Skermanella sp. TT6: one gene and its partner. The protein of the gene in region 1 binds, or shares a complex with, the protein of each later gene. Links are inferred from orthologs where the notes say so. Each region holds a gene or a part of one and is shown on either strand. Other genes may lie near its edges. The genes, in order: secG and secY.

The links.
Region 2: the proteins of secG (region 1) and secY are in contact, whole or in part, in a crystal structure (PDB 5AWW), measured with the Thermus thermophilus proteins. The link is inferred for Skermanella sp. TT6 from one-to-one orthologs. Residues at the interface, in WP_223903268.1 of Thermus thermophilus: Tyr5, Ile9, Tyr12, Leu13, Ala16, Leu19, Val20, Val23, Leu24, Gln26, Glu27, Pro28, Gln30, Gly31, Ala32, Asp34, Leu35, Met36, Gly37, Gly38, Ser39, Ala40, Asp41, Leu42, Phe43, Ala45, Arg46, Val48, Tyr53, Thr56; in WP_096411648.1 of Thermus thermophilus: Leu14, Gln16, Arg17, Phe20, Ile34, Pro35, Pro37, Ile72, Arg108, Arg109, Asn112, Gln113, Arg116, Ile117, Ile120, Pro145, Gly146, Trp147, Phe152, Phe155, Val156, Val159, Thr160, Val162, Ala163, Gly164, Ala166, Leu167, Trp170, Glu173.

What each region holds. Positions count from the first base shown.
Region 1 is NZ_CP067420.1:2,647,521-2,650,688, reverse strand. What follows is about bases 299-3,150. They hold secG (preprotein translocase subunit SecG), read right to left. Parts: upstream 1,970-3,150; coding sequence 1,628-1,969; downstream 299-1,627. Other genes in these bases: IGS68_RS12455 (SurA N-terminal domain-containing protein), read left to right, coding at 3,082-3,150; tpiA (triose-phosphate isomerase), read right to left, coding at 2,091-2,846; IGS68_RS12470 (CTP synthase), read right to left, coding at 299-1,519. In the rest of the region: more of IGS68_RS12470, read right to left, coding at 1-298; more of IGS68_RS12455, read left to right, coding at 3,151-3,168. UniProt on the Bacillus subtilis protein: Involved in protein export. Participates in an early event of protein translocation.
Region 2 is NZ_CP067420.1:4,298,214-4,301,499, forward strand. Bases 198-3,167 are described here. They hold secY (preprotein translocase subunit SecY), read right to left. Parts: upstream 2,370-3,167; coding sequence 1,026-2,369; downstream 198-1,025. Other genes in these bases: IGS68_RS20000 (adenylate kinase), read right to left, coding at 373-1,029; rplO (50S ribosomal protein L15), read right to left, coding at 2,460-2,951; rpmD (50S ribosomal protein L30), read right to left, coding at 2,977-3,167. Also shown: rpsM (30S ribosomal protein S13), read right to left, coding at 1-174; more of rpmD, read right to left, coding at 3,168-3,174; rpsE (30S ribosomal protein S5), read right to left, coding at 3,177-3,286. UniProt on the Bacillus subtilis protein: The central subunit of the protein translocation channel SecYEG. Consists of two halves formed by TMs 1-5 and 6-10.

The DNA of each region.
Region 1 (3,168 bases):
AGGGGTGGCCCGGCAGCTCGACGATCTCCGGCAGGGTGCCGTCGGGCGAAAGGCCCGAGAAGAGCAGGCCCGCCGATTCCAGCTGGCCGCGGAAATTGATGTTGACCTCGTAGCGGTGGCGGTGCCGCTCGCTGATCGTCTCCGACTCATAGATCTCCCGGATCTTCGATCCCTCGACCAATCGGCAGGGATAGGCTCCCAGCCGCATGGTGCCGCCCAGGTCGTCGCCGCCGGTCCGGAACTCGGTCTGGTTGCCGCGCTGCCATTCGGTCATCAGGCCGACCACCGGGACGACGTCGCGGCCGAACTCGGTCGAGCCGGCGTTCGGCACGTCCGCCATGTGCCGCGCCGCCTCGATAACGGCCATCTGCATGCCGAAGCAGATGCCGAAATAGGGCACCTTGTGCTCCCGGGCGAACTGGACCGCCCGGATCTTGCCCTCCGAGCCGCGCTCGCCGAAGCCGCCGGGCACCAGGATGCCGTGGACATGCTCCAGATGCTGGACCGCGTCGTCGGACTCGAAGATCTCGGCGTCGATCCAGTCCAGCCTGACCCGGACATTGTTGGCGATGCCGCCGTGGATCAGCGCCTCGGCGAGCGACTTGTAGCTGTCGAGAAGGCTGGTGTACTTGCCGACCACCGCGATGGTCACCTCGCCCTCGGGCTGGCGGACGGTCTGGACGATCCGGCGCCAGCGGCTGAGGTCCGGCTCGCCGTCGTGGGGCAGGCCGAAATAGCTCAGCACCTGAACGTCGAAGCCCTGCTCGTGGTAGCTGATCGGAACCGCGTAGATCGTGTCCACGTCGAGGGCCGCGATCACCCGCTCCTGCCGGATGTTGCAGAACAGGCCGATCTTGCGGCGCTCGCTCTCCGGGATCGGCCGGTCGGCGCGGCACAGCAGGATGGTCGGCTGGATGCCGACGCTCAGGAGTTCCTTCACCGAGTGTTGGGTCGGCTTGGTCTTCAACTCGCCGGCCGACGGGATGTAGGGCAGCAGCGTCAGGTGGATGAACAGCGCGCGGTCGGTGCCGACCTCGTTGCCGAACTGACGGATCGCCTCCAGGAAGGGCGTGCTCTCGATATCGCCGACGGTGCCGCCTATCTCGCACAGGACGAAATCCTCGTCCGTGATGTCGGCCCGGATGAACTCCTTGATCGCGTCGGTCACGTGCGGGATGACCTGGACCGTGGCGCCCAGATAGTCTCCGCGCCGCTCGCGCTGGATCACGGTGGAGTAGATCCGCCCGGTGGTGACGTTGTCGCTCCGGCGCGCCGAGACGCCGGTGAAGCGCTCGTAATGGCCGAGATCCAGGTCGGTTTCCGCCCCGTCGTCGGTGACGTAGACCTCGCCGTGCTGGTACGGGCTCATGGTGCCCGGATCGACGTTGAGGTAGGGGTCGAGCTTGCGCAGGCGGACCTTGAAGCCGCGCGCCTGGAGCAGCGCGCCGAGGGCCGCCGAGGCGAGGCCTTTGCCGAGCGAGGAGACGACGCCGCCGGTAATGAAAATGTACCGAGTCATGGTGCCTTGCCGATCCGGGAGTGAACACTGTGCCTGAAATGAGAGAGGCGGCCGATCAGCCGCCTCCCGACCACTTGATGCCCGGCCCTGCTTCCGGGCCCCTGCCGCCTACTGGGAGACGGGCGCCGACGGTGCGGCGGGAGGTGCCGGCGGGGCATCCGCCGGGGGAGCCGACTGCTGGGGAGCCGGCGGCATCGAATCGATGATCGAGCGCGGGCTGGAATGGCTGCCCGCCATAACCGCCAGGACAAGGCTCGTCAGCATGAAGCAGCCCGCCAGGATGGCGGTGGTGCGGGTCAGCAGGTTCGCCGTGCCGCGGGCCGACATCATGCCGCCGCCCCCGCCGCCGCCGCCGATGCCCAGGCCGCCGCCTTCCGATTTCTGCACCAGCACCACGCCGATCAGCGAGATCGCGATCAGCAGGTGCACGACCAGAACCACTGCTTCCATGGTTCGGAAACCTTCTCTGAAAAGAAAACCATTCTCAAAAACCGATAAGCGCGCCAGCCGCCCCTTTCGGTTGGGCTTGGCGCGCCTCCGGCCGATATTTACTAACTCGCCGGCGGTTTCGCTAGCGGCAAGTTTCCGCGATGGCCCAAAAATCGTCGGCCACCAGGCTGGCGCCGCCGACCAGGGCGCCGTCCACGTCCTCCACCGCCATCAGCTCGGCGGCGTTGGACGGCTTCACCGAACCGCCGTACAGGATGCGCACCGCGTCCGGGTCGCCGGCCCGGCCGGCAAGGGTGCCGCGGATGTGGGCGTGCACCTCGGCCACGTCGGCGGCGGTCGCGGTCTTGCCCGTGCCGATGGCCCAGACCGGCTCGTAGGCGATGACCGTGTTCGCGGCGTCGGCGCCGGCCGGCAGCGATCCCGCCACCTGGGAGGCGACCACATCCAGCGCCTGTCCCGCTTCGCGCTGCTCCAGCGTCTCGCCGACGCAGACGATGGCGACCAGCCCGGCGGCATGGGCCGCCGCCGCCTTGGCCGCGACCAGGGCGTCGTCCTCGCCGTGGTTCTGCCGCCGCTCGGAGTGCCCGACGATGACGAAGCGCGCACCCGCGTCCACCAGCATGGCGGCGCTGATGTCGCCGGTATGGGCGCCCGATTCCTTCGGATGGCAGTCCTGGCCGCCGACCGCGAGCGGCGTCCCGGCGACGGTGCCGGCGACGGGATGGACGAGGGTGGCCGGCGGGCAGACCAGCATGTCGAAACCGACCGTTCCGGCCGAGGCCAGCCGGCGGGCCAGGTCGGTCGCCAGTTCCAGCCCGGCGGCGTGGAGGCCGTTCATCTTCCAGTTTCCGGCGATCAGCTTGCGACGTGCGGGCATGGGCTCTCCATCTCGTCATGGGTTGCAGCGAAGGTGGGACGCTGTCTAGCAAGCGCGGGCGCGCAATTCCACACCGGCGCGCATCCGGCGGCGGTCGCGGCGGGAGGTTGCCCCGGGAAATCCCCTGTTGCCGCTATGGGGACCGGCACCTATGATGCCGCGCCATCGCGGCGGCGCCGTCGCAACGTAGTTATAATTGCCGGTCCGACCGGCCCCGCTTTCAAGACGTTGGATCATGCTTCAAGCCCTGCGCAGCACCGTCGGTTCATGGGTCGTCAAGATCCTGTTCGCCCTCCTGATCCTCAGCTTCGCGGTATGGGGC
Region 2 (3,286 bases), 1.7 Mb from region 1 along the record:
TTCGCGGATCTTCAGGATCTCGTCGTCGGTCAGCTCGTTGACACGGCGTTCAGCGGGGATGGCGACCTTGCCGCAGATCTCCTTGGCTTTGGAAGGTCCGATACCATGGATATAGGTCAGGCCGATCTCCACGCGCTTCTGCGCCGGGATATTGACGCCAGCAATACGCGCCACGCTCGTCTCCTTAACATTTGATCTGTGGCCCGTAAGGGGCCGTCCGTCTCGGTCACGGTCCTGACCAGCCGCGCCGAATCAGGACGAGTATACAGTTCTCGGTTCCCTAGGAACCAAGGAGCGCGGAGTATACTCGCCGCGCTCCTTGAGTCAACCGGTGTCTGTCTTGCAACCGTAATCGAAAGTCTGCGGAAGTCCTCAGGCTGCCTTGTCTTTCAGCAGCGCCTCGATCTGCCCGGTCACCTCGTCGATGTCGGCCATGCCGTCCACCGCCTCCAGAACCCCCCGCGCCTGATAATAGGGCAGGATCGGCGCCGTCTGCTTATGGTAGGCGGCAAGACGGGTGGTCACCGTCTCCGCGTTGTCGTCGGCCCGCCGGGAGAACTCCGTCGAGCCGCAGGCGTCGCAGACGCCTTCGACGGCAGGCTTCTGGAACGTATCGTGATAGCCCCGCCCGCACTTGGAGCAGGTGTAGCGGCCGGTGATCCGTTCCACCAGTGCTGCGTCGTCCACCTTCATCTCGATCACGTGGTCGAGCTTCAGCCCCTTCTCCTCCAGCATCCGGTCCAGGGCCTCGGCCTGGGGAACCGTACGCGGGAAGCCGTCGAGGATGAAGCCGGCCGCGCAGTCCGGCTGGGAGATACGGTCGGCGATCATCTCGATCATCAGTTCGTCCGGCATCAGCTTGCCGGCCGCCATGATTTCCTTGGCCTGCTGGCCCAGCGGCGCACCGCTGGCGACGACCGCCCGCAGCATGTCCCCGGTCGACAGCTGGACAAGTCCATGCCGATCCTCGAGACGCTTCGCCTGGGTCCCCTTGCCCGCCCCCGGCGGTCCCAGCAGTATCAAATTCATCCTCTCCTCCCCCGCAGCTTAGCCTTCTTGATCAGGCCTTCGTACTGATGCGCCAGCAGATGCGAATGGATCTGCGCGACGGTATCCATCGTGACGGTGACCACGATCAACAGGCTGGTGCCGCCAAAATAGAACGGGACGGCATACTGCGAAATCAGGATTTCGGGCAATAGGCAGACGACGGACAAATATGCCGCACCCACTACGGTCAGGCGGGTCAGGACATAGTCCAGATAGTCGGCCGTGTTCTTGCCCGGGCGGATGCCGGGGATGAAGCCGCCGTACTTCTTCAGATTGTCGGCCGTCTCGCTGGGATTGAAGACGATCGCCGTATAGAAGAAGCAGAAGAACACGATCAGCGCCACATACAGGATGATATACAGCGGCTGGCCATGGCCCAGGTAGGTCGTGATCGCGGTCAGCCACTCCGGTCCCTGCCCGCCCGAGAAGCCCGCGACGGTCAGCGGCAGCAGCAGCAGCGAACTGGCGAAGATCGGCGGGATCACGCCCGACGTGTTGAGCTTCAGCGGGAGGTGCGAGCTCTCGCCGCCGAACATCCGGTTGCCGACCTGGCGCTTCGGATACTGGACGATGATCCGGCGCTGGGCCCGCTCCATGAACACGATGAAGAAGATCACCCCCACCGCCATCAGCAGCAGGAAAATGATGAAGAAGGTCGACAGCGCGCCGGTGCGTCCCAGTTCCAGGGTGCCGGCGAGCGCTCTCGGCAGCTCCGCCACAATGCCGGCGAAGATGATCAGCGAGATGCCGTTGCCGACGCCGCGCGCCGTGATCTGCTCGCCCAGCCACATCAGGAAGATGGTGCCGCCGACCAGCGTGATGACGGTGGTGGCCAGGAAGAAGACGCCGGGGTTCTGCACGGCGGCGCCGGCCGAGCCGGTCATGCCCTGCAGGCCCACCGCCATGCCGTACGCCTGTACGGTGGCCAGCAGGACCGTCAGGTAACGGGTGTACTGGTTGAGCTTCTTGCGGCCGCTCTCCCCCTCCTTCTTCATCTGCTCGAGCGTCGGGGACACCGCCGTCATGAGCTGGATGATGATCGATGCCGAGATATACGGCATGATGTTGAGGGCGAAGATGGTCATCCGCGACAGGGCGCCGCCCGAGAACATGTTGAACATGTCCAGGATGCCGCCGGAGTTCTGGCGGAAGATGTCGGCCAGGATGTTGGGATCGATGCCCGGCAGCGGGATGTAGGTGCCGAGCCGATAGATGATCAGTGCCCCGAGGGTGAACCAGATCCGCTTCTTCAGCTCGGTAGCCTTCGCAAAGGCGCCAAAGTTGATATTGGCGGCGAGCTGTTCGGCCGCTGATGCCATATTCTATTCCTCGACGCTCACGTGCGAAGTATGTCGTAACAGGCATGGCCGGCGCCTCCCCAGAGACGCCGGCCAGTCGATCGCGGACCTTTATTCGGCCGCGGAAGCCTCTTCTGCCTTCTTCGGCACCGTGACTTCCACGGTACCGCCCAGGGCCTCGACCGCGGCGATGGCCGACGCCGAAGCGCCCGCCACCTTGAAGCTCGCCTTGGTCGTCAGCTCGCCCTTGGCCAGCAGGCGCACGCCGTCCCGGCTGTTCTGGGCGACGCCGGCCGCCACCAGGATTTCCCCGGTGATGGTCTGCGAGGCATCCAGCTTGCCGGACTCGATGGCCTGCTGGATCTTGCCCAGGTTCGCCACGGCATAGTCCTTGGCGAAGATGTTGGTGAAGCCGCGCTTCGGCAGGCGGCGATGCAGGGGCATCTGTCCGCCTTCGAAGCCCTTGATCGCGACGCCCGTACGCGAGGTCTGACCCTTCACGCCACGGCCGCCGGTCTTGCCCTTGCCCGAACCGATGCCGCGTCCGACGCGGATGCGGTTCTTGCGGGCGCCGGCATTGTCCCGGATCTCGTTGAGTTTCATGATCGTGTTATCCCCTCGCCCGTTCTCAGCCCTGGCTCTCGACGCGAACCAGATGCTGAACCTTGGCGATCATGCCGCGGACGGAAGGGGTGTCCTCCAGCTCCCGCGTGCGGTGCAGCTTGTTCAGCCCGAGACCGACGAGGGTCTCGCGCTGATCCTTCTTGCGACCGATCGGGCTGCCGATCTGCGTCACGATGACGGTGCTCTTGGTCTCGTCAGCCATGATCAGGCCTCCTTGATCTCGGTGCCGGTCGCGTCGCGACGGCCCAGGATATCGCTGACCCGGCGACCGCGGCGGGCGGCCACGGCCCGGGGGCTGACCACCTGCGCCAGGG